Regions from separate parts of the Gracilibacillus salinarum genome, predicted to be linked through region 1. Evidence: riboswitches for the same ligand, from Rfam matches in the RefSeq annotation. Region 1 holds a riboswitch; the other holds the start of a gene.
The links. A riboswitch is a leader RNA that binds a small molecule or an ion and turns the genes downstream of it on or off. The one in region 1 is predicted to bind preQ1.

Region 1 (16,268 bases):
TTGAATATCGTTTTCAAAAAGCGTATAGTAATTTTGAATAAGCTTTTTAATGACGGAGGTTGAAGCATGAAAAAATTATTTTGGTTAATGTTAAGCGCAATCATAGTTCTTACCGCATGTGCAGATAATTCCAACACTGAGGATTCCGCTGAAGAAGATGAATTACAGGGAATTAAGGTCAATTTTACATTACCTGAACAAGCTAAAACCGGCGAAGCAGTCACACTAACGGCTACAGTAACAACTACAAGCGGTGAAAAGGTGACGGATGCAGAAGAGATGATGTTCGAATATTGGAATATTGAAGATGAAGAAAATACGGTAATGGTAGAATCAACTAATAATGAAGATGGTACATATACTGCAGAGGTTACATTTTCTGAACCTGGAGATTACGAAAGTTATGCGCACACTACTGCTAATGGCATTCACTCTATGCCGAAAAAAGCAATTTCGATAACTGGAGAGGCGTTAAATTCTGAGCAGGAATCAGAAGATCATGAGGAAATGACTGAAGAAGAAACGTCCCATGAGCATCAACATTCCAGTGGCTTTGAAATCAATGTAGCTCCTTTGAATGATGTTACTGCGAATGAAGATAAGGAAATAACGGTACAATTATTGTCTGATGGAACAGCTTACGAAGGTGCTCGAGTTCGGTATGAAATTGTAATAAGCAGCGAAAAGCACGAATGGATTGATGCAGAAGAAGTTAGCAGCGGGGAATACAAAGGAACCTTTGCCTTTCCTGAAGCAGGCACATATGATATGACTGTTCACGTCAATGATGAGGACGGACTGCATGAACACACAGAAACAGAAGTGGAAGTAAGCGAATAATACAGAATCAGTAATTATCTGGCAAAAAAGGTTCCGTTCAGCTATCGACGAAGAGGAACCTTTTTTATAAGTAAAGAAAGTATATATGTACAGTCATAGAAGTAATCATGCTAAATAGGAAAGTAGATTCTATAAACTAAGCATTACTAGCCAAGCATCCATATTGAGATTTTTTATGTGATAGAATACCGCTCCGGCCGACCACTTCGCGTCCTGCGGGGCACGGCTGAAGCTAGGCTACTACACGAATCACTTCTCTGCTGCCTTGCACCGAGGAAGCCTACTTCGAAGCGTTACTAGAAGACGCAGGTGCAGACGTTGTGGATCTTCACCGCCTGCCTGTCCCGCGGGAGTCTACGTGGTTGGCCTCCGCTAGGATGTGGACTCTACAACTTTTGTAAGTGATAGCATATTGATCACTCATCACTATATATAACAAGAACTGAATAAATAATAACACATAATGCCTAGAACCACTGCTTTTAGCTGTTCCATACGTTGTAGCACTTCCTTAAGCGTAGGAAATAGGCGGAGACTCCCGTGGGATCAGCGCGAGCTGAAGATCCACTTAGTCTGTGCCTGTGTCTGCAAGTATCACTTCGAAGTGATCTTCCTCGGCACAAGGCAGCAAAGATGCTGTTCAAGTAGTAGCCTAGCTGAAGCCGTGCCCCACAGGACGCGGAGCCTATTTCCGGAGCTTTGCAACGCAGTTAAAATATTTCAAAATGACCGTGCTGCTAAGCAGTTGACATAATCCATATTATAGGAAGTTGTTTATTAATGAAGTCAATTAGGACCGGGCGGTTTATGCCCGGTTTTTCTTATCTTACTTAATAAAACGAATAACTAAAGGTATAGCGTATTTTTCTCCATTATATGCTTTAATAAGCGCGATAATTGTTAACACAAAAGCGGCAATTCCGATAAGAGGAAGAAGCGCTACCCCTATCACTACAAAAACTAATAAGCCACTAATAATCCCATAAATAGAAAATGAAATAAAGAAGTTAAAATATTCTTTCCCATGATAGTCAATAAAATCAGATTCATCTCGCTTCACCAGCCAGATAATTAATGGTCCGAGAACTGCGGTAAAGAAACTAAGTAAATAGATTAACATGGCAAACAATCGTTCATCATTACTGCTCAATTCCTTTCACCTCCTCTTTTATTGATCTATAAGCTGTATTATATCTATTATTAGATTATTTTTTTTATACCGTATATAATATGAGGAAACTAACATAAATGAGGTAATTATATGCAACAATATGACGTTATCGGGATCGGCCTTGGCCCGTACAATCTCGGACTTGCAACATTAACGACAGAACGATCAGATTTAAAGACAATATTCTTTGATCAGAATGGTGAGTTTGCTTGGCACCCAGGAATGTTAATCAACGGTACAGATTTACAGGTGTCCTTTCTGGCTGATTTAGTGACGTTGGCAAATCCCACTAGTAAGTATACGTTCTTAAACTATTTACATGAACAAAACCGTTTATATAAATTTTTCTTTTTTCATAAATTTGAGATGCCTCGTAAGGAATATGCGGATTATTTAAAATGGGTGGCAACTCAGCTGCCAAACTGTCATTTCCAATCCGAAATAATAGATGTGATCGATCATGGCGATCATTACGAAGTGGTTGTGAATCACTGGGGCAACAACAGACAAAATCATACTATGCGAAGCATGTTGTGATGGGAACAGGTGCCGAACCTGTTATACCTGTTGATCTTGATCAGATAGAAATAGAAAAAGCGTATCACTCCAGTCAGTATCTCTATCACAAAGAGCACACCATCAAAGCGAAGCATATTACAGTGGTTGGTTCGGGACAAAGTGCATCAGAAATTTTTTACGATTTATTAAAGCTGCAGGACCATTTTGATTATCATTTGTCATGGTATACACGTTCACCTGGTTTTCTTCAGCTCGATAATTCGAAGCTTGGGCAGGAAGTATTCACTCCTGACTATGTCGATTATTTTCATCATCTTTCCTATAAAGAGCGTGTGGATTCGCTGGATCATCTTGGAACATTGCGAAAAGGAATTGATGGTGAAACATTACATAAGATTCATGAATTATTGTATCACCGCTCTGTCGGTAACAAGAAATTACCTGTCACTATACAACCGTTAACGGAAGTTCAGAATGTAGAAAATGAAGGATTCGGTGTAAAAGTGAAAGCTCATCATTGGCAAAAGGATCAATCATTTACATTTTCTACAGAAAAATTAATTTTAGCCACCGGCTATAAACCGAATATTCCTGACTGGTTTTACAAAAGATTTGGAGAAAAAGTTATCTGGGAAGATGATAAACGCTATAAAGTAAACCAGCAATTTAAGCTTGCCTTCAAAGATGAACACCAACGTGATCATCATTTTTATACGTTAACGAATTTAGAACATTCCCACGGTACTGGTGCGACAAATTTGGGTCTGGCAGTCGATCGAAATATCCAAATCATCAATGAGATAGCTGGTAAAACCATATATCCACAGCAGAGAGGTACGACCTTTACCGATTTCGATCCCGCTAATTGAAAAAGTGCCTGAATGCATTGCATTCAGGCACTTCTTTTGTTTCCATTCTGCTCGTCTTTACGGTCGTATAGTTGAATTGTGCTCTTTTCAGACGTTTAAGATTTTTCCAACTGCCCTCTCGATTGAAGTTGGACTACCTTCAGACGTTCACAGCTTTTTCAATGGACCTTCCGCTTTAAGTAGCACTATCTGATATCACTTCCACATACTATCTAAACACCTCTTCTATTCCCCCACACTAGTGCATGAAGTTGGGGAAGGACACGAACACGATTTAGCCGGTCGTTTGTCATCACCTGATCGATTAGCCATTGATAGCTCTTTAGCAGACGATTGGCAACCTGATCAACCCCCGCTTCCTCTACATCTTCATTTCCTACCTGCAAATAAAAAGGAATCGAAGAATAACATTGATGCACTTCTTCAGCAAAACGCAAATCCGTTTGATCAAAAACAACTACCTTCAAGCTGGTATGACTGAGACGATGGTGTTGATTTAATCGTAGAATAATGTCATCTAATACAGTCCAATTCGTCTCCATTTTCGAGCTTGGCGGCTTGGGACTGATCGTTAAATCATCTATTTTGACAAACCAATCCTGCCAGCGGCTGCCTTGGGTTTCAAGCGCCACCTCTATCTTATTTTCATGAAGAAGATCGACTAGACCATCTATACTTTTTAATAACGCAGGGTTCCCCCCTGAGATCGTGACATGGTCAAACGTGTTGTTGCCTAACTCTTTCAATCGTTGAACAATGGCATCTGCTGTCATCAGGTTTATGTCCTCTTTTGCACTGCCGTCCCAAGTAAATTTTGAATCACACCAGGCACAACTATAATCACAACCGGCGGTCCGGACGAACATTGTCTTCCTGCCAACAACCATCCCTTCCCCTTGAATCGTTGGACCAAAAATTTCGAGGACAGGTATTTTATTCACTTATCATCCACTCCCGTCTAGCTTCTGCATAGCTTGTTGGCGTTTCAAATAAACGAACAAATTCTACTCTGCACTCGTTAGCATCATCGGCCAATGCTTCTTCCATTTTTTCGAATATCCAGACTACCATGTTCTCGGCTGTAGTATTCATCTTTGGTAAGGTTTCATTTAAGTAACGATGATCTAGAAAAACTTCTATTTGTTCCTTCCACATTTTCTTTATATCACCAAAATCTATGACAATACCAATTTCATTGACATAGCCACTTATACCAAAAATCACTTTATATGTATGTCCATGTAAATTTTTGCATTTACCTTCATAGCAATGGAGATGATGAGCAGCGTCAAATGTGAATTCTTTGCTAACCATCACGCGTTTACGATGATATTTTAATTGTTCTCGCTTAATATCTTGATCTATTTTCTGTAATTCTTCTACAATTCGAAATCCAAACATTTATTTATTCACTCCATCTGTCGATTGCAAATATTTATCTAAACCTCTCTGTCTTAATTGACAGGCTGGACATTCACCACAGCCACTGCCTTTAATACCATTATAGCAAGTTAATGTTCTTTCACGGATATATTCCAATACATGTAATTGATCGGCCAGCTCCCATGTTGCTGCCTTATCGAGCCACATTAACGGCGTATGGATGACAAATTGATCATCCATCGATAAGTTAAGTGTTACATTTAAAGACTTCACAAAGACATCACGACAGTCCGGATATCCGCTGAAATCTGTCTCACAAACCCCTGTCACAATATGCTTAGCATCTATCTGTTTAGCAAGAATCGCGGCAAAGGATAAAAATAACAGGTTACGACCAGGTACAAACGTATTCGGCAAATCTTCTCCCGTCTCATTGGAAACCTCTATTTCATTTCTCGTAAGTGCATTAGGTGCTAATTGATTGAGTAACGCCATGTCTAAGACATGATGTGTTAAACCTTGCTCGTTAGCAATCTCTTTCGCAATCTCTATTTCAGCATGATGTCGCTGTTGGTAATCAAAAGTAACCAACTCCACATGATCAAATTGTTTCATAGCCCAAAACAAACAAGTTGTACTATCTTGTCCCCCACTGAACACAACTACTGCTCGATTATTTTTTTCCATAAAAAAATCCCCTTTCTATTAAAAGAGAGAATAATACACCCCTAAACAATAAAAAAATCATACCTAAGGCAGGTATGATTCTCCTTAGTTTTTTATAGAGGGTGTAGCTAGAACCTCTCCTGAATCCTCAGATTTCTATAGTATTTAGTAATTAGTATAACATAGAAAAATAATTGACACATTACATAAGATAAAATCGTTTAATAGCACTTTGTACACTATTCACTTTTCGAATGGATGAGAACCCTTCATACCCATTGACCATTTGGACTTGGTTTGGAGATAAACCTGAGATCACCGGCTCAGGACCTAAAAGCTCCACCATTTGAATAAAGTCGGTCAGTTTCCGCAGCCCTTCAGCTTCCATTTCATCGACCGCAGTAAAATCTATGAGCAAGTGTTGATAATCTGATTGGTTTAGCTGTTGTAATAACCTGTCAGTCAGTACTTCCAGCTTTTCCTCTGTTAAATCTCCGAATAGCGGGATAAAGGCCAATCGTTCACTAAGCATAATTAACGGACCTGACAAATGATTGACCCGTTTCTGACTAGATTCTAATGCCTCTTTTTTGTTGAGAAGATCTATATTTGTCTGATCTAATCGTCCTCGGAGATCACTTAGTTGTTCTGCTAATTTTTCAATATGATGATTCACTGGCTGACAGATAATTTGACCAGTTCCGTCCATCCAACTAATCGATACATCAAATGCAGCGAATGGATTTCCTTTTGTTTTGAGGTTCAATTCCACACTCTCTATTTCTGCCGTAGGAGACAAAAAACGTTCCGCCTTTTCTTTACTACCCACGTCTACCAAAGATAAAAAATGATCACTATGAATAAAGATATCTTTTGCCTTTTGGGAAAGATCTAATATTGTATAATGCTGATCAATTTCGAAATAAGGTAATGGTAATGTCTTAACTTGCCCCACCTATATCTACTCCTTTGTCTACACGGTCCAGCCAGTGGATGAAATCACGAATACTTGTACTAACATGTATCTTTTTTTTGTTAACATGTTGTTTTACATCGAGTATATTCGTTACTCTTCCTCCAACCACAATCTCCGGTTGAAAAGAGAGGCTTTGAAAAGCATCTACATATTTTACCAGGGTGGGTATTCGGTGAACAATAGCTGCAGACATACCAATTACATCTGGTTGCCACTCGGCCGCACTTTTTAACACATGTTGTAATGGAAGGTTTGCGCCAAATTGCCGGACATCCCATCCTTGATTCCTGGCTACTGCCGCTATCATCTTCATTCCTAACGCATGCTGTTCTTCTTCGATACAGAAAAGCATCATCTTTCTGTCTTTCTTTGAAATCCCTTGTGGTTTTCGCTGATGAATATATTGTGTTAAAGCATACTCACAAACACTGGTAGCCAAATGCTCATCTGCTACTGTTATTTTATTCTGCTGCCAAAGTTCTCCAATATATTGCATAGCAGGTGTAACCAAGTCAGCAAATACATCGATCACATCCGACTGTTGCGCGAAAAGATAGTCACACGCACTATTGTCGTCACCATCTAACAGCAACTTGGCGAATTGTTGATAATCCTGCATGTGATCCTCCTCTTTAGTTACTTTCTCTTAATGTCTCGATTGCCTTTTCTAAACATAATTCATAGAACGTTAATTGATGATTGCCCATCCACTGTCTCAACACCTCGAAATTAAATTCGATATGTTCCGTTGACATACCTCTGGCAACTAATAATTCTTTCAGCCAATTTGTATAATCAATGAATATCATATGATTATTCAGTTGAAATGCCGTATCCAGGTGTTCTAAATGGTGCATATTATCTTCTCTGCACCTTTCCACCCCTGCTTCTCCATACTGTTCAATTAGATTCGGGTAAGCTTGATAAATCTTTTCAACAGCGTCTTCGATTATTAATCGTTTATCAATTAGATCTCCACTCATTGTGCTACCACCTTATATTTATATACTTTCGGAACAATATTCGCTAATTCCTTATCGGGATATTTCTTCTCAAGATCATGAATTCGCTGATATTCTTCGCTGGTAACCCAGTCAAGGTATGCTTGTTTCGATTCCCAGCTTATTTGCACTGTCAGTTCACCAGGCTTGCGATCATTTTGCAATAGCTGAAAATCTATAAAACCTGGCCACTTATCTACCATTCTCGAACGCTTCTTATATATGTGAATAACTTCATCTGCTTTTTCGGCAGGTACATCAAAAATGGAATGTACAATATACATAATTCGACTCCTTCTATAAAACTCACTACAATGTTACCATTTTATCATCCGAGAACGATGATTACTAGTTAAGCAATCCAACCAAATGTTACCGCTTACCTTTTTTTGCGTTTTTTGATTTGACTTTTACCTCGAATTATATTATATTACTAAAGGCGAATGTTTGAGTAATGACAATAATTAAAGTTCGCCTTTAGGAGTGAATTACATGGAAAATGTATTTGATTACGAAGATATTCAACTAATTCCCGCAAAATGTATCGTGAACAGCAGAAGTGAATGTGATACTTCTGTTCAATTTGGAAAACATACATTCCGTTTACCAGTTGTCCCTGCAAATATGCAAACCATTATTGATGAAAACATTGCACTATATCTAGCAGAGAATGGTTACTTCTATATCATGCATCGATTTGAACCTGAAACAAGAAAAGCTTTCATTCAAAAGATGCAAGAGAAAAACTTAATCAGTTCCATTAGTGTTGGTGTGAAAGAAGAAGAATATAGTTTTATTGAAGAATTAGCAAACGAATCCTTGATTCCTGATTATATAACAATTGATATTGCTCACGGTCATTCGAACGCCGTGATTAACATGATACAGCATATTAAAAAACACGTACCTGACAGCTTTGTCATTGCTGGAAATGTTGGTACACCTGAAGCTGTTCGTGAATTAGAAAATGCTGGTGCTGATGCAACGAAAGTTGGTATTGGACCAGGTAAAGTATGTATTACCAAGGTAAAAACAGGCTTCGGTACAGGTGGATGGCAGCTGGCAGCCCTAAGATGGTGTGCAAAAGCAGCAACAAAACCCATTATCGCTGATGGCGGTATTCGTACACACGGTGATATTGCCAAATCTGTTCGTTTTGGAGCTTCTATGGTTATGATTGGTTCATTATTCGCTGGTCATGAAGAATCACCTGGTATTACGGTCGAACAAGATGGTAAACTCTTCAAAGAATATTTCGGTTCCGCTTCTGAATTTCAAAAAGGTGAAAAGAAAAACGTCGAAGGTAAAAAAATCGTAGTTGCATATAAAGGAAATTTACAGGACACCTTAACAGAAATGGAACAAGACCTGCAATCTTCTATTTCCTACGCAGGTGGAACTTCACTTAAAGCGATCGGAACTGTTGATTACGTTGTTGTGAAGAACTCCATTTTCAATGGGGATTGAGTCGAATAACAAAGCTATTTAGTTCAATTAAAGCCGAGCATAACGCGATGGATGTTATATTCGGCTTTTTTATGGAAAATGGTAATAGTATAGAACGGTTATAGATACCGTTCCAAAGGCACCAATTGTACAAACCATTCATAGCAGCAGAGCGCTTATCCTTTCTGACAAAAACAACTCAAGCTTGTTAACCTGAGGTTAGTTTCACATTCTGACCTTCTCTATTCAAAACATGATGAAGACAATACACAAGACATCCATTCATTACTCTAGTATGATAATTGTATAAAAAAAGTTAGGGGACATACTATGAAATTAATCGCAACAGACTTAGATGGAACGTTACTGAATGATCTACATGAAATTAGCAAAGAAAACATCGAAGCAATTCAATTGGCAAAAGAAAATGGTGTAGAAGTTATTGTCGCCACCGGAAGATCTTATAATGCAGCCAAGAAACCGTTAGAAAGCGCCGGCCTGTCATGTCCAATCATTTGTCTTAACGGGGCCAAGGTGCATAACAAAGCTGGGGAAGTTCTATCAACTGCCCCATTAGATAAAGGGATTTGCAAGGTCATTCAACAAGCCTGCGAAGCTCAAGGTATTTATTTTGAAGTATTTACGAATCAGGGGGGATTCTCTAAAAGCCGTGATCAATTCATTGAAGTTATGGTGGATATTAACAAATCTGCATTCCCTAACCTTGATACCGACGCATTACGAAAGCGTGCGACAGACCGCTTTCAAGAAGAAGAGATGATCATGACAGATGATTTTGAAACATTGTTTAATCGTTCTGACATAGAGATTTATAAAGTTTTAGCTTTCTCATTAGAACAAAAGAATTTAGATAAAGTGGCAAATCAATTACAAGGGGAACAGACACTTACCATTACTTCCTCAGGCCACTCCAACTTGGAATTTAACGATGTCAACGCCCAAAAAGGATTAGCCTTACAAACCTACGCTGAACAGATAAACGTTGATTTGGAGGAGATAATGGCTATCGGGGATAATTATAATGATTTGTCCATGCTAAAGATGGCTGGTCGTGGTGTAGCGATGGGCAATGCTGATGATGACATAAAAAAAGCTTGCACACATACAACCAAATCTAATCTGGAAAATGGCGTCGGCTTTGCTATAAAAGAAATGCTTGCTGAACAGTGAAGGACAAAGTCAGATTTTAAATATATGGATTATGTAAAGTAGATCGGTCTTATCGTGGTGATGTTGATAGATATCATCTGCATAGTAAAGCTCCGAAAATATACTCCGCGTCCTGCGGGGTAGTTTGACGGATCGGTACCCAGCACATGATACAAACACTACACAGTTAACATACTCCATATTAAGGGAACGTAACTTCATGTTCCAGATAAATCCTGTTGTGACGACACTTATATTTTCTCGACTGATGATAAAAAGCTGAACCAAATCAATGGTTCAGCTTCTTCTTTATTGTATATCATATCCTTGTTCTTCAATGGCATCTTCCATGGCTTCTACACTTACCTCTTTTTCATCAAAAGATACGTCCACTGTCCCTTTATCAAGGTCAACCTCTGCTGTGGTAATACCTTTTAATTCCGTTAAAGCCCCTTCCACAGAAGCTTTACAATGACCACATGTCATTCCTTGTACTTGCAATGTTGTTTGTTCCATTAATTATCTCTCCTTATTACGAAATTAAATTTTTACTCGTTTTAGTCGAAGTGCATTCGTCACTACACTGACGGAACTGAATGCCATGGCTGCGCCTGCAATCCATGGCGCTAAAATGCCAGCAGCTGCAATCGGTATCCCGGCACTGTTGTAGGCAAATGCCCAAAATAGATTTTGCTTTATGTTGCGAATCGTTGCATGGCTCAGATGAACAGCTTTTGGAAGTAATAATAAGTCACCGCCAAGGATGGTAACATCTGCAGCTTCTATCGCGACTTCAGTACCTGTTCCAATTGCAATACCGATGTCCGCAACTACTAATGCAGGTGCATCATTTATACCGTCCCCTACCATTGCAACGGATTTACCTGATAACTGTACTTCTTTCACTTTCTCAGCCTTTTGCTCAGGTAAGACTTCTGCAAATACGTGCTCAATGCCAAGCTGATCAGCAATTGCCTTAGCTGTCGTCTGATTATCACCTGTAAGCATCATGACTTCTAATCCTTGTGCATGCAGACTGTCAATCGCTTCTGACGCCGAGTCTTTTACTGTATCAGCAACAGCGATTACGCCTGTTAAGGAACCATTAATTGCAATGAGCATCGCCGTTTTTCCATTGGTTTCATATTTCTTTACAGTATCGTCCAACGAATCAATCGGAATACCATTTTCCTCTAACCATTTTCGATTTCCTGCCAATATTTTTTTCGTTTCTATTTCCGCTTGGATACCTCTTCCTGGTATCGCCTCAAAAGAATCCAGCTCAGATAAGGTTACATTTTGCTGGTTGGCATAACTTACTATTGCCTCTGCTAAAGGATGTTCAGAGTAATATTCCGCACTTGCCAATAATTGCAATGTTTGGCGATCACCTTGATAATCCGTCACTTCAGGTCGGCCATTGGTTAACGTACCTGTCTTATCAAATATAATTGCATCCAGTTGATGCGTTCGTTCCAGATGCTCTCCACCTTTAAAGAGAATTCCAAGCTCTGCTGCTTTTCCTGTCCCTACCATAATAGAAGTTGGCGTGGCTAAACCTAATGCACATGGACAAGCAATCACCAGTACCGCAATCATTGCCAGTAATGCTGGTTCTGTCTCACCCGGCGTAATAAATAGTAACCAAATGCCTAATGTCACGATAGCGATAGCCACGACGATTTGAACAAAGTAACCTGCAATCACATCGGCCAACCTTTGTATTGGTGCTTTTGATCCCTGGGCATCTTCCACTACTTTAATGATGGAGGCTAACGCTGTGTCTTTCCCCACTTTTGTTGCCTCGATCGAAATCGATCCATGCTTATTAATGGTAGATCCGATCACGTTATCTGCACCGCTTTTTTCTACTGGAATCGACTCACCAGTTATCATCGACTCATCGATAGATGTATGCCCTTTGATAATGGTACCGTCCACAGGTATTTTTTCGCCTGGTTTCACGACGATATGATCCCCAACCACTACTTCACTGACTGAAATCATTTGTTCTTTATTTCCTCTAATAACTCTTGCTTCCTTTGCCTGCAATTCCAGCAAGGATTTAAGAGCAGTCGTCGTCTTGCTCTTTGCCGCTGTTTCTAAGTATTTCCCTAATAGAATTAAGGTAATAATCACGGCACTCGTTTCAAAGTAAAGATGTGGTTCATATTGTGAGTTTCTCAACGTCTGTATGGTTTCATACAAACTGTAAAAATAGGCTACGCTTGTTCCCAATGCCACCAGCACATCCATGTTCGCCGTTTTATTACGAAGATTTTTATAGGCTCCTCGATAAAAACGCCAGCCTATGAAAAATTGGACAGGAGTGGCAAGGACTAATTGAAACCATGGATTCATTAATATACCTGGTAAAGGTATATTAAATAAATGAACCAGCATCGTCGCGAATAGTGGCAAAGTCAATACAGCAGATAAAATTAATGTCATTTTTAATCGTTGTTGCGCTTTTTCTTTCTGCGAGTTTTGGTCATAATTGGTCTCTTTTAGATTTGCGTCATATCCTAGTTTCTGAATCCGACTGATCATATGAGCTGCATCCGTAACCGAAGGCTGGTATAGTACAGATGCACTTTCTGTTGCTAAATTGACTGTTGCTTTTTGAATACCTTGCTGTTTATTTAATACTTTCTCAATTCGATTGGCACATGCTGCACATGTCATGCCTTCAACTGCCAGATCTACCTGTTCCCACTTAACTCCATAACCTATTTTTTCGATTCTTGCTTGTATATCCTCGAAGCTAACTGTTTCAGGATTATAAGAAACGGCTGCTTGCTCCGTTGTCAAATTGACTTGAGCCTCTACTGTTTCCATTTTATTGAGTACTTTTTCAATTCGATTGGAGCAAGCCGCACATGTCATTCCAGTTATTGCGAAACGGAGCTCTTGTTTGTCAGACATGAACTTATCCCCCCCCTATTTAGAAAATTGCTTCATAACATCCATCAGTTCTTCAATCGTTTGATCGCCTTCACCAGAAAGTATGGCATCGCTGACACAATGTTTGATATGTCGTTCTGTGATCGAGAACCCAACCTTTTTTAGTGCAGCGTTGATTGCACTTATTTGCACGAGAATATCTACACAATAGCGATCCTCGTCGATCATTTTTTGTATACCCCTAACTTGTCCTTCTATACGTTTCAAACGGTTCACTACCGCTTGCTTTTCATCTTTAGTCCTTGGTTTGCTTGGGTGCTGATGCAACGAATCTGCCATATACTCACATCCTTTGCGTTTATATTTATACTATACCCCCCTAATGTATTATTAGTCAAGTAAACAGTTTCTATATGGTTGGTTAGTGCTTTAATACTTCCTATAATATGGATTATGTAAAAAAAAGCTGTATTGCAGAATGGTCATTTTGATATTTTTTATCTGCTTAGCAAAGCTCCGGAAATATGCTCCGCGTCCTGTGGGCACGGCTTCAGCTAAATTTTGCAAGAAAATTCTTTTCTTACAAAATTGGATCTTCAGCTCGCGCTGATTCCACGGGAGTCTCCGCATATTTCCTACGCTTAAGGAAGTGCTACAACGCAGGGAACAGCTAAAAGCAGTGGTTCTAGGCATTATGTTATTATTCATTCAATTCCTGTTATATATAGTGATGAGTGATCAATATGCTATCTCTTACAAACGTTGTGGAGTAACACTTCTAGCGCAGGCCAACCACGGAGACTCCCGCGGGACAGGCAGGTGCTGGAGATCCACAACGTCTGCACCTGCGTCTACTGGTAACGCTTCGAAGTAGGCTTTCTCGGTGCAAGGCAGCAATGAAGTAACGCAAGTAGTAGCCTAGCTTCAGCCGTGCCCCGCAGGACGCGGAGTGGTTGGATGGAGCGGTATCCTAGCACATTAAATATCTCAATATGGATGCTCGGCTAGCTATGGCTGACGTAATCCATATTATAGGAATTCAACTTCATGCTCAATATGATTACTACTGTGACTGCTCTTTATACATTTTCGCTAATAAAAAAACTTGGTAAAATACCAAGTTTTTCGTTTGGATTTGATGGTCTTCATGAAACTGGTTCGATTAATGCATGATCATTATTTCTCGGATTATTGACTCGCTTTGAGACAGGATGTGCTGCCATTTTTGAAGTTTCGAATGGCTGTAATAAGCTCTTCAAATAGTTTTTATCCTCGACACGGGGGTTAAGCCAGTCGTTCCTTGCCTGCTCCTCCAAGATTACTGGCATTCGGTGATGCAGGGAGTCCATTAATGCATTCGGCTTTGTCGTCAATATCGTACAAGTTACTAACGTTTGGTCTTGTTGCTGCCATCTGTCCCACAGCCCGGCAAAAGTAAACAAGCCTCCGTCATTAACTGTAATTCGATAAGGTTGTTTTTCTCCCCCGTCTTTTTTCCATTCGTAGAAACTATCCGCAACAATTAAACAACGCCTTCGAGTTAATAATCGATTAAATGAAGGTTTTTCATCTACACTTTCACTTCTTGCATTAATCATTTTGCTTCCAATCTTCGGATCTTTCGACCAGCTCGGAATTAACCCCCACTGTAAGTATCCTGCTTTATTTCCCTGATTTGTACCAACCAGTGCTAATACTTGCTGAGTTGGTGCAATGTTATAGCTTGGGATATAATCAGACAGTTCAATACCTAATTCACTCTCAATTACTTCCTTTGATGTCTCCAAAGTGAATCTGCCACACATCTGGATCACTTCCTTTTCCAATTATTAAATCACTATGCTACACTTAGCAACGAGGTGAGTCGTATGTTTGAACTTTTAAAAAACGAACAAGATATTAACCATTTCTTACAAAATGAAGACTTATTTTTTCTATACATCTCGAAATACAATTGCAGTGTCTGCCACAGCTTACTGCCTCAATTAGAACCAATAATGGAAAGATACCCTCGCATAGTGTCACGCCAAGTTATCGTGGATGAAATACCTGCCCTCGCAAGTAAGTTCTCCATATTTACCGCTCCCGTATTATTATTATTCGTGAACGGAAAAGAATACTTGCGTGAGGCAAGATTTGTACACCTTGATCAATTCCAGTCTAAATTAGATAAAGTGACACTTCAATTCAGTGGAGGGTTTTGACCCACGCTGATTGCTAGCGAAACTTATCAGGAAGTTATCGTCCGTTTTCTCCACTTAGTATCTTATTTATCTTTAGAATCTTGGAGTGGGGTATTACAGACGGTTAGCGTCGTGATAAAGTGTATCAAAACTTTTAAGCATTTCCAAGGAAATAATTTCAGCTGTATAGGTAAAAATACTCATTTAAACGGATGTATGTTTTACTTTTGCAGAGAACGGTTAGAGCACTAGTACAACTTAACAAAATTAAAGGAGAGTGCTCGAAAGATGGACATCAATAAAGAGATCAAAAAATTAGAAAATATTTATTTAGAAAAACCACACCGTGTATTTACGATGTATTTAAATACAGATCCTTCCGACCCTGATCAGCAAGGTGGCGAATGGAAGATACATTTAAAAAATGGCTTAAATAGTTTTGAGAATTATTTACAAGAAGATGGCGATTCTGATGAGAAAAGAAATTATTGGGCAGTGAAGGAAAAAGTAGAACGATTCATGCATGATAATGAACAGGATTTGGCCAAAAGTGTAGTAATTATCGCTACTGGAGATGAATCAGTCTGGTTCGCTCAGAAATTCCAAATGCCAGTAAAAACAGAGTTCAGCTGGGAAGAACAGCCGAAATTAGATCAATTAAAAGAAATGTATAACCAGTTCCCTGAAACTGGCACTATCTTAACACAAATGCAGTCTATAAAAATCCTAGATACAGAACTAGGTACATTAAAGGATACGAAGTTATATGAACTAGATTTAGATACTGAAGATTGGCGAGAACATACCGGACCACATGCCGCAGGTGCATCCATGGGGTCGGGTGGTAAGAATAACCAGCAGGAACAATTCGAATCACGCTTTGAAGCCAACCGATATCGCTGGTATAAGAGCATTGGTTCAACACTGGACAAGGTAGCCAAAAATCGCAACTGGCAAAATATCTTTATCGTTGGTAAAAAAGAAGAAGCTGATGATCTAATTGAGAATATGAGCAAAGAAGTTACGGATGTTGTGCCGAAAAACTTGTTAGAACACGAAGAAATGAAAGTTATTAATGAAGTGGTATTATAAAGAAAAAATCGAGCAGTTATTGCTCGATTTTTTTAGTACATGCATTTT
Region 2 (16,268 bases), 1.6 Mb from region 1:
AACTGACAATGTTTCTGGGGATTCTGCTTGGACTTGCCCTCCCTATCGTGGGATTTATCAGCGTCCTCTCTGAAAAATGGTACTTGATACCGTTCAAGTATCTGCTGCCTTATTATTATGTAGAAGATAACTCGGCTAAACTGCTCGTGCCGCTGCTGATCGGCGTTGTCTATCTAGGTGTAAGTATCCTCATTATGAGACGGAGGGATCTGTAAATGAATGAAGTGATGAACGTAACCAATCTGACCAAACGATTCGGTGCAACAGAAGTGCTGAGTGGGATAGATTTAACGATTTATGAAGGGGAAGTATTTGGTTTTATCGGTCATAACGGGGCTGGTAAATCGACTTTTATCAATACAATAACTGGGATCATCAATAAAAGCAGTGGTTCTTTCAAGATGTTAGGTGCTTCTGACCAAGATCTTGATCAGGTAAAAGCAAAAATTGGCGTTATGCCCGATATTTCGAATTTATATGATCAAATGCGTGGGATTCAGTTCTTAAGCTATATGGGAAAACTGGCTGGGGATCACCGCAGCAAGCAGGAGTACGCGGCTCTAATGAAAGATGTCGGATTAGAAGGTGCCGAGAAGAAAAAAATAAAATCCTATTCATTTGGGATGAAAAAGAAAATTAGTATTGCCCAGGCCCTTTTAGGCAATCCGAGCTTCATTATCCTGGATGAACCAACATCAGGTCTAGACCCGGAATCAGCGATTAACATTCGCAAGTTGATTGCCGATTTACAGCAGCAAGGAAAAACGATTCTGCTCACCTCTCATAACTTGGACGAGATTGATAAAGTCAGTGACCGTGTCGGTATCATCAGTAACGGAAAAATAACGAGGCTTGGCACACCTGCTGAATTGAAAGTGAACAAAGTGAATGAAATCAGTGTCGCGATTCGGACAGCGCCTGCTTTAACCTCAGATAAATTAACAGAGCTATCAGCAGCGTGGGATTTTAATGTGACATTTGTTGCATCGAAAAAACCCTACACCGTCGTCCATGTTAGCAGTGAGGATGACCTGCCCCGATTATCGCAGCAATTGATGCAATCCGGCTTTCAATTATACGAAATCAGCATGGAACAACAGTCACTCGAGGAAGTGTTTATTAATAGTAAGTAAGTTTTGCGATCGAACTGTGGCAGATGATTTTGCCACAGTTCTTTTGTGTTGGGGTGATTGGGGGCTATCGGACATTGGGGCGCTTCTCCTCCAGGATTTTGTCCGTTTGAACCGCAATCCTCCTCCCCAATCAATAAAAAAGAAGCTATCCTCCCAAGAAAATAGCTTCTTCCTTCTTATTCTACCGCTACTCGTTTTTGTTTCACCAGATAGACCTGATTCAACACCAATGCACCAAGCAGCTGGATCATCGTTTTTGCGATGATCTGTCCCAGGATCGCGGCTGGTACGGCTTCCCATGGCAACATGCCTGCTCCGATTGGGCTTAAACCGATAAGCACGAAGACGACAGAGTCGAGAAAACCTCCCGCTAATCCACTGTAAAAAACGCGCCAGGCGATTGGCAGTTTTAGACGGGTGTATATTTCGGTATCGGCGGATTCGGACAGGATAAAGGAAAGTGCGGATGCTGCCACGATCATCAAGGTATCCCCGAGTAAAAAGGAAACGAATGCTGATAAAATCAGTGCTGTCAGAATGAAGGCATAGGTTTTGCCACGTCCATATTTATTTTGTACCAAATCACGAAAAATGAAGGTTGCCCCAATAAAAAGCGTCCCCATCGGAATAAGGAAAATCCCTATTTGTAATGGCATAAAAGCCGCTGTGACCACATTGGCAGTGACAATGGAAATTAAATATAAAAATACTCTTAACATAAGATGACACCTCTTCTATAGTTGTTCACGGAAGAGGTGTCATAGCAACGAAAAAAAACCACATCCAATGGACATGGTTGATCCATAGTTTTTTATAGAGGGTATCAGCTATGAACCTCTTCCGCACAGGTATTTATTTCTTTCTTATCATAATGGAGAAGCTCTCCGTTGTCAATTGCATTTTTTTTAAATCGTATGTTTTAATTTTACCATTTGAGAGAATATAGAAAATATAATCTTAACTACAGGAGGACTACCATTGACAGACGCGCAACGTTTTAAAACAGGAGAAAAAGCACCTGAAGCAGGCATATACAAAGTTGAAAAATTAACAAGTGATTATCAAAGTGAGGATTACTTCAACGATACCACGATCGAATTAGCAGAAGGGGAAACATTTCCACCTGCACCTGCCGAGGATGAAAGTGCCTGGTGGGTTCGAGTTCCACAAGAATAGCTCTAACGCAAGCGCGCAACTCTTTTATGTGACAGTTGCGCGTTTTTCTTCACAGCCCTTTAATAGACAATCGCCTTTTCCTCTTCTATACTTTACAACAGATACCGCAATGAATTTCTGGAGTGAAACATATGAAAAAATATCTAATCTATTTGCTCGTGCTCGTCAGTTTTGTTGCTTCGATTATCTTCGTCAACAACAATCACGAGCTCTATGACCGCACGATCGTCCAAGTAACGGATGTTACCGAATCCGATAAATCAGAAGTAAAAGACCAGAACGATAACGAAGATTATATGGTGACGCAGCAAATTACTGCCCGCATTTTGAATGGGGCGGACAAGGGCGAGACCATGGAAGTTGAAAATCAATATTCGGGATCACAGTCGATCCATTTTCGTTTGAAAGAGGGAACCGAATTCTTTCTTGCTAATGACGGAGAAAGTGTGGGAACGATTAAACGGGACAAATACTTACTTTTTGTAGCATGGTTATTTGTGCTTGTTTTGTTATGGGTTGGGCGCAAGCAAGGGGCCTGGTCTGTTGTCAGTCTTGCTGTTAATGCTGTGATATTGTCTGTAGCATTGGATATTTACATACGAAATTCTGATAACAGCTTACTGATCATTTGTTGCATCAGTATCATTCTTTTTACGATATTGTCGTTAATTATGGCGAGTGGCTGGAACGAGAAAACACTGACCGCGATTATCGCGACGCTGATTGCCACGTTCGCATCGTTACTGATTGCCTATCTGGCGCTTCTGGTCACTGACGAGCAGGGACTTCGCTATGAAGAAATGTCCTTTTTGACCAGAAATCCTCATCTCATTTTCATGGGTGGATTGCTGATCGGATCGCTTGGTGCTGTAATGGATGTCGCGATCACGATGACATCGTCTATGTTCGAATTATTTGATAAAAACAATAAGATCAAAATAAGTACGTTAAGGCAATCAGGGCTGGAGATTGGAAAAGATATTATGGGTACGATGACGAATATCTTGTTTTTTGCTTACGTAAGTGGAACCATCCCAGCATTATTATTATATTTCATGAATGCCATGCCACTTGGATTCACGCTATCGATGAATCTTTCGCTTGAATTGGCAAGGGCATTGGCGGGAGGAATCGGGATTGTGATAACCATTCCGATTACACTCTACATTTCTATTTTCTTTATTAAAAGAAAGCAGGCGAGACAATGAATGCATTAGTTTTATTAGCAGCAATTCTTTTTATACTGATGGCCGTTGTCGGTGGAAAAGAGGGAATCAAGTCATTTATCGCGATTCTGATCAATTTTGTTGTCGTGATTGGAACGGTCCTGATGATGAACGACCCAAATGCCAATCCAATTGTGCTCACACTGGTGGCTTGTGGCATCATCAGCGCTGTCAGTCTTTTCTATATCAATGAAATCAACAGCAAAACAAAGATGGCTTTCCTGGCGACGATCTTGACGACATTGGCACTGTTATTCTTTATCTTCATCATCACCGAAAAGTCGATGATTCAAGGCTTCAGTGAAGAGGAATCCGACAGCCTGGTGACGTTCTCGGTCTATATCGGCATTGATTTTATCAAAGTGGCTACTTCCGTGATCATTATGAGTACGATCGGGGCCATTGTCGATGCCGCGATTTCGATCACGTCACCGATGCAGGAAATTCGCGAACAAAATCCGGATATTTCACGGAAAGATCTATTTAAGTCAGGCATGCGCATTGGGCGAGATATCCTCGGCACCAGCAGTAACACGCTGTTCTTCGCCTTTTTCGGCGGTTATATGGGACTGATTATCTGGTTCAAGGACTTGTCCTATTCCATGGGAGAGATTGTTAATTCCAAAGTGTTCAGCGGTGAGATGATCACGATTTTGACCGCAGGAATGGGGGTTGCACTGGTAATTCCAATCGCCGCAGCGGTGACGGCTTATTATTTAGTGAGGGAGAAGTAAAATGCTTATTTTACTTCTTTTTTGTTGGTGAAATAGGTGTTGCTCGTTACTCCTTGCTTGACGAAATGCTTCAGTAACTGGCGTTTACATCTATCTTCAGAAATGCCTTTCCCACACCATTCTGCAATTCCTTTTGTTGTTAATTTTTCATTTGGGAATAAAAGATGGAATGCTTCAATATTTCTAATTATCGATGCATCTGCTTTTTCATATACGTGACACTCGTTACAAATAATGATTCGCCCCTCTACGTAAGTGGACATTGAACCGCATTGACAACATGGTATACCTTTTTCTAATTCGTCAAAGGTATATGTAGTACTCACAGGCAACTCTTGCGAATGAGAAGCTAGAAGTGTATTAACTACATTTTGTCCATTTTTACTGCTATGCGAATTTTCATTTAACCGAGAAATTAATGTTCGTATGTTTGCATGGAATAAAATTTTTTGTGATAGAGGGGTTTGGTAAACGATGCATTCGGGGTGAATAAAAACTATATATGACTTGATCGTTATATCAAAACCTTTCAAGTGAAGATATCTGCGGAACAACGAGGTTGCACGATCGCGCTGGTAGATTGGATTTTCGATCTCAATATTAGGAAGCTTAAAGAGGATTTCATTATCAAAATAATATTGGCCCAGGAAATTTTTTATTTCGAAAAGGTAAATAGTATCGTTTGTTATTACAGTGGAGTCAATCTGGAAGTTTTTATTATTATTTTTCAAGCGCAAATCATTTATCACCGTTAAGTTATTTCCATAATTTCTAACAATCGAATCAAATTGTAATTCGCCTTCAAACCCACGCGATAAATTTTGATACCGTTTGAACTCCTCTGAACTCAACTTCTTGCGCCTTGAAAGCAGTTCTAACATAACTAACTCATTGGGCATTTGCCTCTCCTTGACAATCATCATTTATTCCTCCAATTCAAATTTTTTTCACATATTATAATATACTATATTTTCCAATGGAATCATAGGGATATATGCTACGATTAATTAGAAATGGAAGATAGAGAATTAAAAACTGCTTCGTTTGGTATGAACTGACTGCTACAGGAGATGGGACATCGAGTGAAGCTACTTTCTTTAGCTCTGATAACCGTGTGTTTAGTGTTTTTTCTGCTACTGGTTTTTCTTATGGTTGAACTTGCATCATCTTCGGTTGTTTGCTCTCTTCTAACATCCTCTTCCTCCTGAACTTCCACCATCATCAAGCGTTTGCTCTGATCCATAACCCTCTTAACCTCCCCCTACAAAATCCCCCCACCCAACACCATCAAAACATTAAAAAACCCATGCCAGATTACCGCTGGCAGGATGCTTTTGGCGTTAATGGTGATGGCGCTGAAGAAGAAGCCGCCTATGCTGAAGGCTAAGCAGCTCAGCCAGGACATACCGAGCAAGGCATGTTGCAGTCCGAATCCGATACTTGTCAGCAGCACGGCCCAGCGTGTACCGAAGCTCGTCACGAAGCGACTCAGCAGGGCTCCCCTCCAGATGATTTCTTCCAACAAAGCATTCACCAAGGAGAAGCTCAGCGTGAACGCCACTATTTCCCAGGAAAAGTGAACGTTTTGCAAAAGAATAAAAGGCAGCAAAAAAGCAAGCCCGCTTATCAGCAAGGCAATAAAGAGATAACTGCGTACAGTCGTTTCACGGAACCCTGCCCAAATCAAAGGAACCCATACCGACGCTTGCCATAGTGGTCTTTTCAAAAAACTCCTTAAAGGACGCGTCACCGTAGCCATGCTCAGTACGACGACAACCAGCGAAAATCTTTGCAGCAAAATTCGCACTTCAGCGATGGAGATGTCAGCAATCAAGTGAACATGTATAGTGTGATACAGATAAAATCCCAGTCCGAAGCTTGCCACCGTTACGGCAAACCCCCTCATCGTTTTATCAAAAGAGCACGCACCTGCAGCTAACGCCCACAAACCGATCAGCCATCCATAATCCACAACAAGAACGAGGAAAAAGGTCGAAAATATTAGTAACGCGATCAGTTTTCGCCATAAGGTTTCTGCCATCTGTATTCATCCCTATCGGTAAATATTCTGGTATAATGCTTTTCGCCGTTCTTTCTTCATCGTCTTATATATATTAAGTTCTTTCCTTACGCTTTTTCGTTGATCGTTTTTCTTTTGTTCTTTCCGATAATCACCAATATCCGCTCTTTTCTTCAATATTTCCACTGTTGAACTAATCCTATCTTCAACCGGTCTCCTCTCAACAAAGGTTCCAAGAGAAGATGCCATCTGATTTGAATCTACTTTCCTGATAGTGTCGTCCATGACTCGAACCTCCTTACAAAATTCATTTTATTCCTATATATATGTCATCGCACATTATCCGTGTAGACTGTAGTGGATTTTATAGAATGCAAGTCTATGACCTATAGAATCTCGGAACGCTCGTCATATACTGAATTAGTCTACAAAAGTAGGAGTGAATAATAGATGAAACACAATCACATGGATATTCCCGAATGGATCTTATTTATTCTTGGTATGACGTTGTGCGGTGTACTATTGTTTGTGCTTACTGCCGGAGTTGGCGTGGCATTATTGGCATTCTGGGAGGGGGAGAATTAATTGGCTAGAAAGAAAAATCCGGCGTTTTCGAAAATGTTGAAGAAATTCCATCAAGGTGCCAGGATTTTTGCAGAAGCGTATATAAGAGCGGTCAAAAATGGCGCAGCAGTTGCGGAAGAAGAAGTTCTGGCTATTGCAAAAGATCGAGAACAGCCGGTTGAATTCATGGCAAAAAAATTATTCAGTGCCATCATGCTTGGTGTACTCCATGCAGCAGAGCAAATGATACAATTCGGCATCGCGATGATCGAAGACTCGAAGCATAAGAATAAATCATAATATGTAAAAAAACAGCCTCTGACTGACTCGAAGGTATACTTTGAGCCAGTCATTGCTTAGTCATTTAATTTCTCTTTATTTATTTCTTGTTCTAAACGATGCTCAATCAAATTTGGATGATAATATTCAATCATTTCGATGCCTGGTTCACTACCAAAATACATGTTGTACCTTTTGTATGGTACCTTATCCTCGGTGTCCCTGAAACGAAGCGAAACCGGCTTCTGGAATACATCTCGTGCATCCGCTTTATTGAGAAACCCTCCATCTTCTACCTTACGAAAGGAGCGCAAGCCGAGGGAATTCATCGCTTTACCGATGCCTTCCTGTCGATTTGCCATACTCTCAAATAATTCTGCAGGCACATGCTCGGCATGAACTAGTGCGATGTTGTGTGAGACAATAAAACCACTCTTCTCTCCAATTAATACGGATTCACGTATATAATACGTCTCTTTCACTTTTTCCTGCTGAATCACTTCTACGACTATCTTCTCGTTAACCAATACTTCCAGTAAGTCGGTAGTCCGGCCGTCTGTTACTAACAGTAGATCGAGTAATAAGCCCTGTAATAATTGGCATGCTTCCTTATCAAATGGGGAATCTATCATACTCTCACCTCCATTAAAGCCATTTTGCCAGTGCCAGGCTTAATGTGGCGGACTATTGGTACCATCCTGAGTCGGTAAGGCTATCCCAAAATGCTTGAAACTCCTCCATATTCAATTGCTGTTCCTTATCAGAAAGTGCATGGGAAGGGTCTGGATGAATCTCGACCATCACCCCGTCTGCACCAGCTGCCAGAGCTGCTTTCGCACATGGTAAGAAAATATCCTTTCTGCCTGTGGCGTGACTGACATCCACGAACACCGGAAGATGTGTCTCTTGTTTCAAAATCGGGACAGCTGATATATCCAGTGTATTACGCGTTGCTGTTTCAAACGTGCGAATGCCACGTTCGATTAACATGACCTGGTCATTGCCATGATGCAATAGATATTCAGCTGCATAAATAAATTCATTAATTGTTGCAGAGAGTCCGCGCTTTAGTAAGACTGGCTTACCGGATTCCCCGATCGCTTTTAATAAATCGAAGTTTTGCATATTACGTGCACCAATCTGGAAGATATCAATATAAGGCGCTGCAATCTCGATTTGGCTCGGTGTCATGATTTCGCTAATCGTTACTAATTCATGATCGTCCGCTACCTCTTTCATTAATTTTAGACCATCTTCTCCTAATCCTTGAAAACTGTAAGGAGAAGATCTTGGTTTGAATGCTCCGCCACGCATGACCGATACGCCCGCTTTTTTTAATGTGGATGCTACCTGTTCGAGCTGCTCTTTGGATTCAACCGAGCATGGCCCCGCAATCAACGTATGGCTTTTGCCTCCAATTTCGGTCTGCTTCACCTTAATCACGGTATCTTCACTCTTATGGTCACGGCTCACGAGCAATGCTGATTTCTTTTGTTTGTCACTCAAGGCTAACCATCCTTTCTTTTTTGGATATAGACCGGTTTTGTCGATGGTGTATTATCGATCAGTCTGGCACGATCGAGCAGGCGCGCGATCTCCACGGTGACTGGTACTTGCAGTTGAGAGGATAGCTGAGAGGGGATGTCATCCTCCGGCCATTGATCTGCCTGGTCTGAATCAAGTAATACGTGTAATCCATCTTCCTGCTCTATTACTTTCCATCCTGTCGGAACCGGGGACAGTGAATAAATCGCTTCCTGCAAATCACTCGCTTCTATTACTTGGTCACGACAATAGATACGCTCTCGGCTGCGACCGTAATGCGTCAGCTTCGCGCCGGATCGACCACACGGACAGCTGACATGCTCCACCGCAATAATATCTTCATTAAAATAACGCAAAAGCGGTGAGGCCTGATGTGTTAACGTGGTAATCGTCGCGAAGCCCTTTTTCCCTTGTGGCACGGACTCTGTTCCGTCTTCCGATACTACCTCTACAAGAAAATCTTCCTCAACAATATGCATAACGCCATGCTCACACATTGTTGCAATATTAGCTGTTTCCGTGGAACCGTACATATTAAAAACAGGAACACCCCACAACTTTTCGATATGCTTCCTTCGCTGCTCGCTCATCAATTCACCTGCTACACAGATCGCGCGCAACGATGGTAAGTCTTTAATTGGATCTGCTCCTTCTAAACGTGCAGCCTCCGCTAACAGCTCCATTTCCCGTGGCAAACCTGCCAGAACGGTAACAGAAAGCTTTCTGATCAGGCTGATGACGCGCGGATAAGGCGTGACGACCGTACGTCCACTGGCAGGTACTACACCTGCGCCTGTCTGCCAAGCTGCCTGCTGCATAAGAAAGGCTGGCAGAGCTAGTGCATAAGGAAAGCGGATCAGCACAAGATCGTCCGCTGTCAGCTGCACCCCGCAATCCTTCAACTGCTTTCCTCCTGTTATTAAATCTTCCTGGGTAAACCAGGAGGCAGCCGGTTCCCCTGTTGTTCCGGTAGACTCATGGTACTGGGCTACCTCTTTCTTATCAACCGCAAGATGACCAAAAATACCAGCCTCCCGCAGATCCTGCTTCGTTGTAAATGGGAGTGTGGAAAGCTGATCGATTCTCATCTCTTCGCTAGAAAAGGAAGCTAATTTCTTCTTGTATAACGGCGCTTTTTGTATACGTGTATACATATTTGCAAACTTTTCTGCTTTTTCTCTGTCGATGTCACTCATGATGGCACCTCCTCTCTCTACTGCTTGATGGTTACATGAAAACTCGTTGTGCTTTTCCGAATGTTCGTGGAATGTCGTCTCTGATCACAACATCACACGTAATACCGATCCGATCCGCCATGTGCTTTTTGATTTTGGCTGCCAATTCATCATCACTCAGATCTGTACGGAATTTCTCCGCTTCGATCGTTAACGAACCCTGATCAAGCAGGAAATGATACCATAAACCTACCTCTGGCAATTCCATTAAAAAATGCTCGATCATGAATGGTGAATACGCTTCCCCATCAATGTGAAGCATGTGCTCCATTCTTCCGCGCAATTGAAGTACATCCATTACCAAGCCACAGCTGCATCGTGACTTTTGCAAGGCACCAAGATCCCCGGTTTTGTATCGTACCATCGGCATACCTTCACGTAATAGTGTGGTGACAACAATTTCGCCGGTACGACCGTATGGCATAACACCCCCGGTTTCTGGCTCAATGATCTCGACTTTCACGTGACCTTCCATGATGTGATAACCATTGTGCTGACTGCATTCTACCCCGATAACACCGCATTCGGTCGAACCGTAGAAAAAGGAAACTTCACATCCCCACCATTTTTCTAACCGTTCACGAAAGGTTGCCGAACACCCTTCACCAGTCAGCCAGATTTTCTTCATCGGAATATCTTCTCCGATTTTGATACCGTACTTTTCGCTCTCTTCTGCTAGGAGTGCAGCATAGGAAGGAGTTGTGGCAAGCACTGTTGCCTGATATTCCTTCATTAATTCCAGCGATTTATCTACGGGCGCCATGTACCCGCCTTTTCCAAGGGATAAAATCGCTGTACCGAAGGCAAATTGGAATAATCGCTGGAAGCCAAGACCAGGAAGTGCGAACTCGTAAGGTAAAGCAACGGCCGCTACATCATCGTCTTTTTCTTTAAACAGTTCCAAATACTTCGGCAGTAAATCGTATACATATTGATCTGCTAACGTATACGCGGTATAAATTGGTTTGCCTGATGTTCCGCTGGTGAGGTGAACTTGACCGATTTCTTTTGGATCAACACTCAAGATTTTTTCTTTATCGCCTCTGATCACATCTTTTTGCAGCATGGGTACGGATGCTAATTGATCAAGGCTCGCCAATTCCGGGGTTGTGAAACCTTTCTCTTCCATCATCGAACGGTAATAGGCATTATTTTTCCACACATGGGCGAGTGTGGCATTAACAGCTTTAAGCTGGTAGTCGTCAATTAATTCACGAGGAAGTTTTTCAATTGTTTTTCCTTCATCATCTAATTGCTGATAAAAAGCTTGAAATTGTTCAAGATGAGATGAATGCTCATCAACGGAAACAGTCATCTTATGGGTTTGAAACATCTTCATTATTATCCTCCATTCCTTTTTTCTAGTGGATCTATCTCTACTAGGCATTTCTCTATCAGACAATCATAACTAGTTATCGCTATCCTCCTTCCTTTATGTTTTATGAAATGCAAAAAAACTAGCATTTGACTCGGACAATCATGTATTTTTTTGAAAATAAGGTATTTTATCCATGCGATTTCTATTAAAAGAACATATGGTAATTAGCATCCGAGATTCATGTAATTTACATCCGATATAGATGACTATCTTTACTAGACTTATACACCGGTTTGAAAGGAGTATCGTTAATGACACAGTTAGAAGAAGGAAGAAGCTATTTATTGAAGAGCGTTGATGGCGATAAAAAAGCGGTCAAACGCGCTCATGAGATTTTCTCCTCGCTTCGTGGAGAGGCGGCGGGCAATGCATTGATAGAAGCCTATTATGGCAGTACATTGGCACTATTAGGACGGGATGCAACCAAACCTATTGAAAAAGCTGACTTCGCACAAGAAGGACTTGATTCGTTGAATAAGGCGATTTCGATGGACCCTAATCACAAAGAGATTCGCTTATTACGAGCCAATGTTTGTTTGCACCTGCCAGATTCTTTCTTTCAGTGCTCGCCTATCGCAATCGAAGACTACAGCTATTTACTCCAGCAATACAAGAAAAATCCCAACTATTTATCGAAGCAACAGCTAAAAGAAATGCATCAGGAATTGCGTAATGCTTTTGCTCAAATCGAACAGTCCGATCAGGCGAAACATGTCCTGCAACAATTAAAAGAATTGGCAGTTAAGTAAGAGGAGGATGGACGTTGTTAACAGAAGAAGATAAGAATATGATCCAATTACTAACTCATATCAAAACATTACACCAGAAGGCATATGATGGTGACGATGCATCAGGGAATGCATTACACCAGCTCTATTGGAAACCGCACGAAGTAATCAGCCCAACAATGCACTGTTAACTGCCTACCACGGCAGTACGATGATGATATTTTCACGGAATGAGACGAAGGTAATGGAGCGATTAAAGTGGGCAAAAGAAGGCTTAAAGCTGCTAGATGAAGCAGTCACTGCCTCGCCGGAGGATAGCAAAATTCGGTTGCTAAGAGGGAAAGTAGCCTATACCCTGCCTGAAAAGCACTTTCACCGCGGAACTACAGCTATTGGGGATTTCACCTATTTGATTAATCACAGTGAAGACGAGGAGGATTTTCTTCCACCTTATAAATATGTAGAAATGTCGTATCAGATTGGCAATGTCTATAACCGGATTGGCCGCAATGAGGATGCGCGGCATTGTTTTCAGTCGCTAGAAAAAAAGACAGAAGACGATGACTTTCGTTACCTTCTCAGACTGAGATTAAAGGAATTGGCCGGCAAGCCGGCCATTGAATATACAGCAGATAGCGAAAATCCCATGACTTATTTGGTAAAACGAACATTACGTGCGACAGAACACGAATTGAAGCGCTTTTAGAAAAGATACATGAAAGGAGGTGGCATCTATGTCTAAAGAGACGATCAAAGCCGTCGTTCAAGAATTAAGAGAACAAGTCACACCTGTATTTGTATCTGCACTCAATTCAGGAGCTAATTTATTTACAGATGAAATTAACGAAGCAGTCAAAAGAAATGGTGAATTCCCTGAAAAGTTCTTAAGCAGTTTCCCCGACAGCTTCAAACGAAGTACTGTTGTTGCAGGCAGAGAATTGATTACCAAGGGAATCGAACAGTTAGAAAAGAAATAGAATAGGAAAAACCGGGCATAACCCGCCCGGTTCTATTTGATTTAATTAATAAACAACTTCCTATAATATGGATTATGTAAAGTAGAACTGTCTGACATAGTGGTAATTTTGATATATTTTATCTGCTTAGCAAAGCTCCGGAAATAGGCTCCGCGTCCTGTGGGAACGGCATCAGCTAGGCTACTACTTGAAATACATCTGTGCTGCCTTGTGCCGAGGAAGCTTACCTCGAAGCGATACTAGAAGACACAGGCACAAATGAAGTGGATCTTCAGCTCGCGCTGATTCCACGGGAGTCTCCGCCTATTTCCTACGCTTGAGGGAAGTGCTACAACGTATGGAACAGCAAAAAGCAGTAGTTCTAGGCATTATGTTATTCAAAAGCTGATATTTATGGTGCATTCAATATGCTAGCAATTCCAAAATTTGTAGAGCCCCATCCTAGCGTAGGCTAACCACGGAGACTCCCGCGGGATCAGGCAGGTGCTGGAGATCCACTTTGTGAAGTGCCCTCCTTCACAAAGTTAGCTCCAGCCGTGCCCCGCAGGACGCGGAGTGGTTGGCTGAAGCGGTATCCCAGCACATTAAATATCTCAATATGGCTGCTTGGCTAGTAATGCTTAGTTTACATAATCCATATTATAGGAAATCAACTTCATGTTCCATATGATTTCTCCCGTGACTGTACTTTTATACTTTCCTGACTGATAAAAAGAAGTGCCTGTCCTACTGCGACAGGCACTTCTTTTATTATGTTACTTACTCGTTTGCTGAAGTTCGTCTACAATCTGCTTTGCCCCTTCTGGACTAAGCGTAATTTTGCCATCAAATAGGGTGAAGTTCTCATCCGTCACTTCTCCTGTAACCATACAAGCAGAAGCGGAGGAATACTTTCTCAGGATAATTCTTTCCTGATCCACAAAAATTTCAATAGGGTCTTTTTCTTGAATGTTCAATGATTTTCTTAACTCTTTCGGTAAAACCACTCTACCTAGTTCATCAATCTTTCTCACAATTCCAGTGCTTTTCATTTTATTTACCTCCTTAGATTTTTTTCTCTATTAAACTAAGTATCTCTGCCAACAAAGTTATATACCTCTAACTATCTATTGTAAAGAAAACACCCACTAAAAATCCAGTAAAAATGTTTAATAAAGGTAAACTTAGATGTTTATTACCAATCATGATCATTTTAAAGGCTACTTTCGAATTAATTTAGAGATGATACTGTGTCGAAAGGTCTATCTTCTACTGCCTGTAAAAATAGACTTAAATTTGGTGACATCCATTTATCTTTATGGATCGCAGTAAACAGACTTAATGAATAGTCGTCTGCGTTAAACGTTTTTTCTTCTACCAGGCCTTTTTCTATTTCATCCTTGATGACAAAAGAAGGGAGAATTGATTGTCCCAATCCACACAGTACACATTTCTTGATGGCTTCGACACTTGGCAATTCAATTACAGAGTTATTGTAGCTCCCCTGTTCTTTTAAATATTGATCTATAGCCGGGCGCCAGCTGCAGGCATACTCCGTCACCAGCATTTTGGTATGGTGAGGGTTCGTTCCTGTATTTGTTTGCTGGACAAGAGAAAGCTTCTCCTCTTGAATTTTTCTTATGTGTAAATCCTCCCTTTCCCAATTGGATGCTTCTACTAACATAGCCACATCTATTTCCCCGTTTTTTAGTTGGGTAGATAAGTTCTTATAATCGACTGATTTTAGGATTAATTCTACTTTCGGATATTCTTCGATTAGCTCCATCATAATCGCTGGCAGCCAATGAATCATAACCGATTCACTAGCACCAATGATCAATTGACCTGATGGCTCATTGGATGCATGCATCACCTCTTTAGATTGTGCATACAACTTAATGATTTCCAGCGCGTAAGGGTAAAAGCTCTTTCCAGCTTGTGTTAATGATATACTTCGACCTAACCGATCAAACAAAGGGTGTCCTAACTCTTCTTCCAATTCCCTAATATGTCCGGTAACAGATGATTGCGCATAGCCTAATGCGTCTGCTGCTCTTTTAAAGCCATCCTTTTCCACGATTGTTCTAAACGTTATCAAATGCCGCAGCTCCATTTCGATCACCTCATTATCATTTTTATTGAACTAACATATCTAAAATATCAATTTTACTGAATTATATATCTATTATAAACTAAATGTATGATACAACGAAAAAGGAGCAAATCAGATGAAAGTATTAACCATTGTCACTCACCCCAGAGAAGATTCGTTAACCTTCCAGATTGCCTATCAGTTTGTCAAAGGACTTCGTGATGCAGGTCATCAAACAGAAATTATTGATAGCCGGGATATGCAGACTATTGGATGGAGAAGGCTTATGAATTGGGGATAACCTATGCCCAAAAATAAAGAAGCCGTTGGAAACTAAGTAGTTCCGTTTTTGTGGAGAAACAGTATAAATAGCATATGAAATGGCATACCAAATCGCAAAGTAAATTGATATGCCATTTTTATTGTTATATCAACAATTTGATTAAATTAACATATAAAATAGCATTATAAATAACAAAATAAATAACAGAGTGACAATAACTGTTGTCAAGGTGTAAATTATAGTGTTAAAATAGGCGTTAATTACTATGATGATTTTACTATTTTCTTGGGAGGCGATAAAATGCAGTTCATAGAGCCTAAAAACAAAAACGCTGATAAAGTTGATTGGTTGATATCTGAACAAGTTAGAGAGATAGTGAAGAATTATGCTGAATACTGTGAGTATGATGAAAGTGAAGTTGTTGATAAGTTCTTAAAAAATCTAATAGATGATAAGAAATTTATTGATTGGGTTAATGGAATAAGAAACAACAAACGAATGATTAAAAAAATGGGATTAGAAGAAAGAATGGAGGACTAAAAAATTGGCTAAATTACAGCGATTAGCTACAAGAGAAGATGGCATCGTTGTTGTTCATAATCCAGTTAATGAAGAAGAGTTAAAAGATAGAAAAGAGCAATATCTACTACTGTCAGACAAACAGTTTGCTACTCGATATAATCATATGCTTTATCTCCCCGTTGAATTTACTTGGAACGACAAGTCTCACAAAATCCAATACAATTTCTGCACTAACCCCTTCTGCAAATGGTGTGGTCAGGAACAAGTTAAATTTGAAACAGTTAAAGGGAAACCATCACGATATAAAATCAGTGGAACGAGTAGTAAGAAGTCGCTTGTGTGTAATCCAGACCCTATCCACCCAAATAGAGGTATGACATTAAATTGTTATTCGACT

Region 2: linked by a shared signal. The riboswitch ahead of MUN87_RS12880 (VUT family protein) and the one ahead of queC (7-cyano-7-deazaguanine synthase QueC) in region 1 are both predicted to bind preQ1.

What each region holds. Positions count from the first base shown of each region.
Region 1 covers NZ_CP095071.1:1,219,173-1,235,440, forward strand. Annotated here, with positions in the region: gene MUN87_RS05950 (FixH family protein) at 67-840, shown strand; gene MUN87_RS05955 (DUF4870 domain-containing protein) at 1,667-1,990, opposite strand; partial or broken gene MUN87_RS05960 (lysine N(6)-hydroxylase/L-ornithine N(5)-oxygenase family protein) at 2,102-3,399, shown strand; gene queE (7-carboxy-7-deazaguanine synthase QueE) at 3,612-4,340, opposite strand; gene queD (6-carboxytetrahydropterin synthase QueD) at 4,333-4,800, opposite strand; gene queC (7-cyano-7-deazaguanine synthase QueC) at 4,801-5,469, opposite strand; PreQ1 riboswitch class I at 5,548-5,592, opposite strand; gene MUN87_RS05980 (STAS domain-containing protein) at 5,651-6,403, opposite strand; gene MUN87_RS05985 (cobalamin B12-binding domain-containing protein) at 6,390-7,043, opposite strand; gene MUN87_RS05990 (globin family protein) at 7,057-7,407, opposite strand; gene MUN87_RS05995 (antibiotic biosynthesis monooxygenase family protein) at 7,404-7,709, opposite strand; gene guaC (GMP reductase) at 7,918-8,892, shown strand; gene MUN87_RS06005 (Cof-type HAD-IIB family hydrolase) at 9,202-10,062, shown strand; gene copZ (copper chaperone CopZ) at 10,351-10,557, opposite strand; gene MUN87_RS06015 (heavy metal translocating P-type ATPase) at 10,582-12,966, opposite strand; gene MUN87_RS06020 (metal-sensing transcriptional repressor) at 12,982-13,284, opposite strand; gene MUN87_RS06025 (SOS response-associated peptidase) at 14,091-14,750, opposite strand; gene MUN87_RS06030 (thioredoxin family protein) at 14,814-15,149, shown strand; gene MUN87_RS06035 (VLRF1 family aeRF1-type release factor) at 15,417-16,220, shown strand.
Region 2 covers NZ_CP095071.1:2,774,640-2,790,907, forward strand. Annotated here, with positions in the region: gene MUN87_RS12870 (ABC transporter permease) at 1-215, shown strand, start outside; gene MUN87_RS12875 (ABC transporter ATP-binding protein) at 216-1,133, shown strand; gene MUN87_RS12880 (VUT family protein) at 1,310-1,852, opposite strand; PreQ1 riboswitch class I at 1,931-1,977, opposite strand; gene MUN87_RS12885 (YjzC family protein) at 2,112-2,309, shown strand; gene MUN87_RS12890 (YibE/F family protein) at 2,441-3,517, shown strand; gene MUN87_RS12895 (YibE/F family protein) at 3,514-4,269, shown strand; gene MUN87_RS12900 (nuclease-related domain-containing protein) at 4,275-5,192, opposite strand; gene MUN87_RS12905 (hypothetical protein) at 5,273-5,512, opposite strand; gene MUN87_RS12910 (CPBP family intramembrane glutamic endopeptidase) at 5,531-6,310, opposite strand; gene MUN87_RS12915 (hypothetical protein) at 6,323-6,574, opposite strand; gene MUN87_RS22310 (hypothetical protein) at 6,740-6,874, shown strand; gene MUN87_RS12920 (hypothetical protein) at 6,875-7,153, shown strand; gene MUN87_RS12925 (4-hydroxybenzoate synthetase) at 7,210-7,764, opposite strand; partial or broken gene MUN87_RS12930 (bifunctional 3-deoxy-7-phosphoheptulonate synthase/chorismate mutase) at 7,817-8,644, opposite strand; gene MUN87_RS12935 (phenylacetate--CoA ligase family protein) at 8,641-9,873, opposite strand; gene MUN87_RS12940 (phenylacetate--CoA ligase family protein) at 9,905-11,251, opposite strand; gene MUN87_RS12945 (hypothetical protein) at 11,542-12,039, shown strand; gene MUN87_RS12950 (hypothetical protein) at 12,054-12,209, shown strand; gene MUN87_RS12955 (hypothetical protein) at 12,263-12,724, shown strand; gene MUN87_RS12960 (hypothetical protein) at 12,753-12,995, shown strand; gene MUN87_RS12965 (AbrB/MazE/SpoVT family DNA-binding domain-containing protein) at 13,751-14,026, opposite strand; gene MUN87_RS12970 (LysR family transcriptional regulator) at 14,206-15,072, opposite strand; gene MUN87_RS12975 (NAD(P)H-dependent oxidoreductase) at 15,203-15,367, shown strand; gene MUN87_RS12980 (hypothetical protein) at 15,650-15,889, shown strand; gene MUN87_RS12985 (insertion element protein) at 15,894-16,268, shown strand, end outside.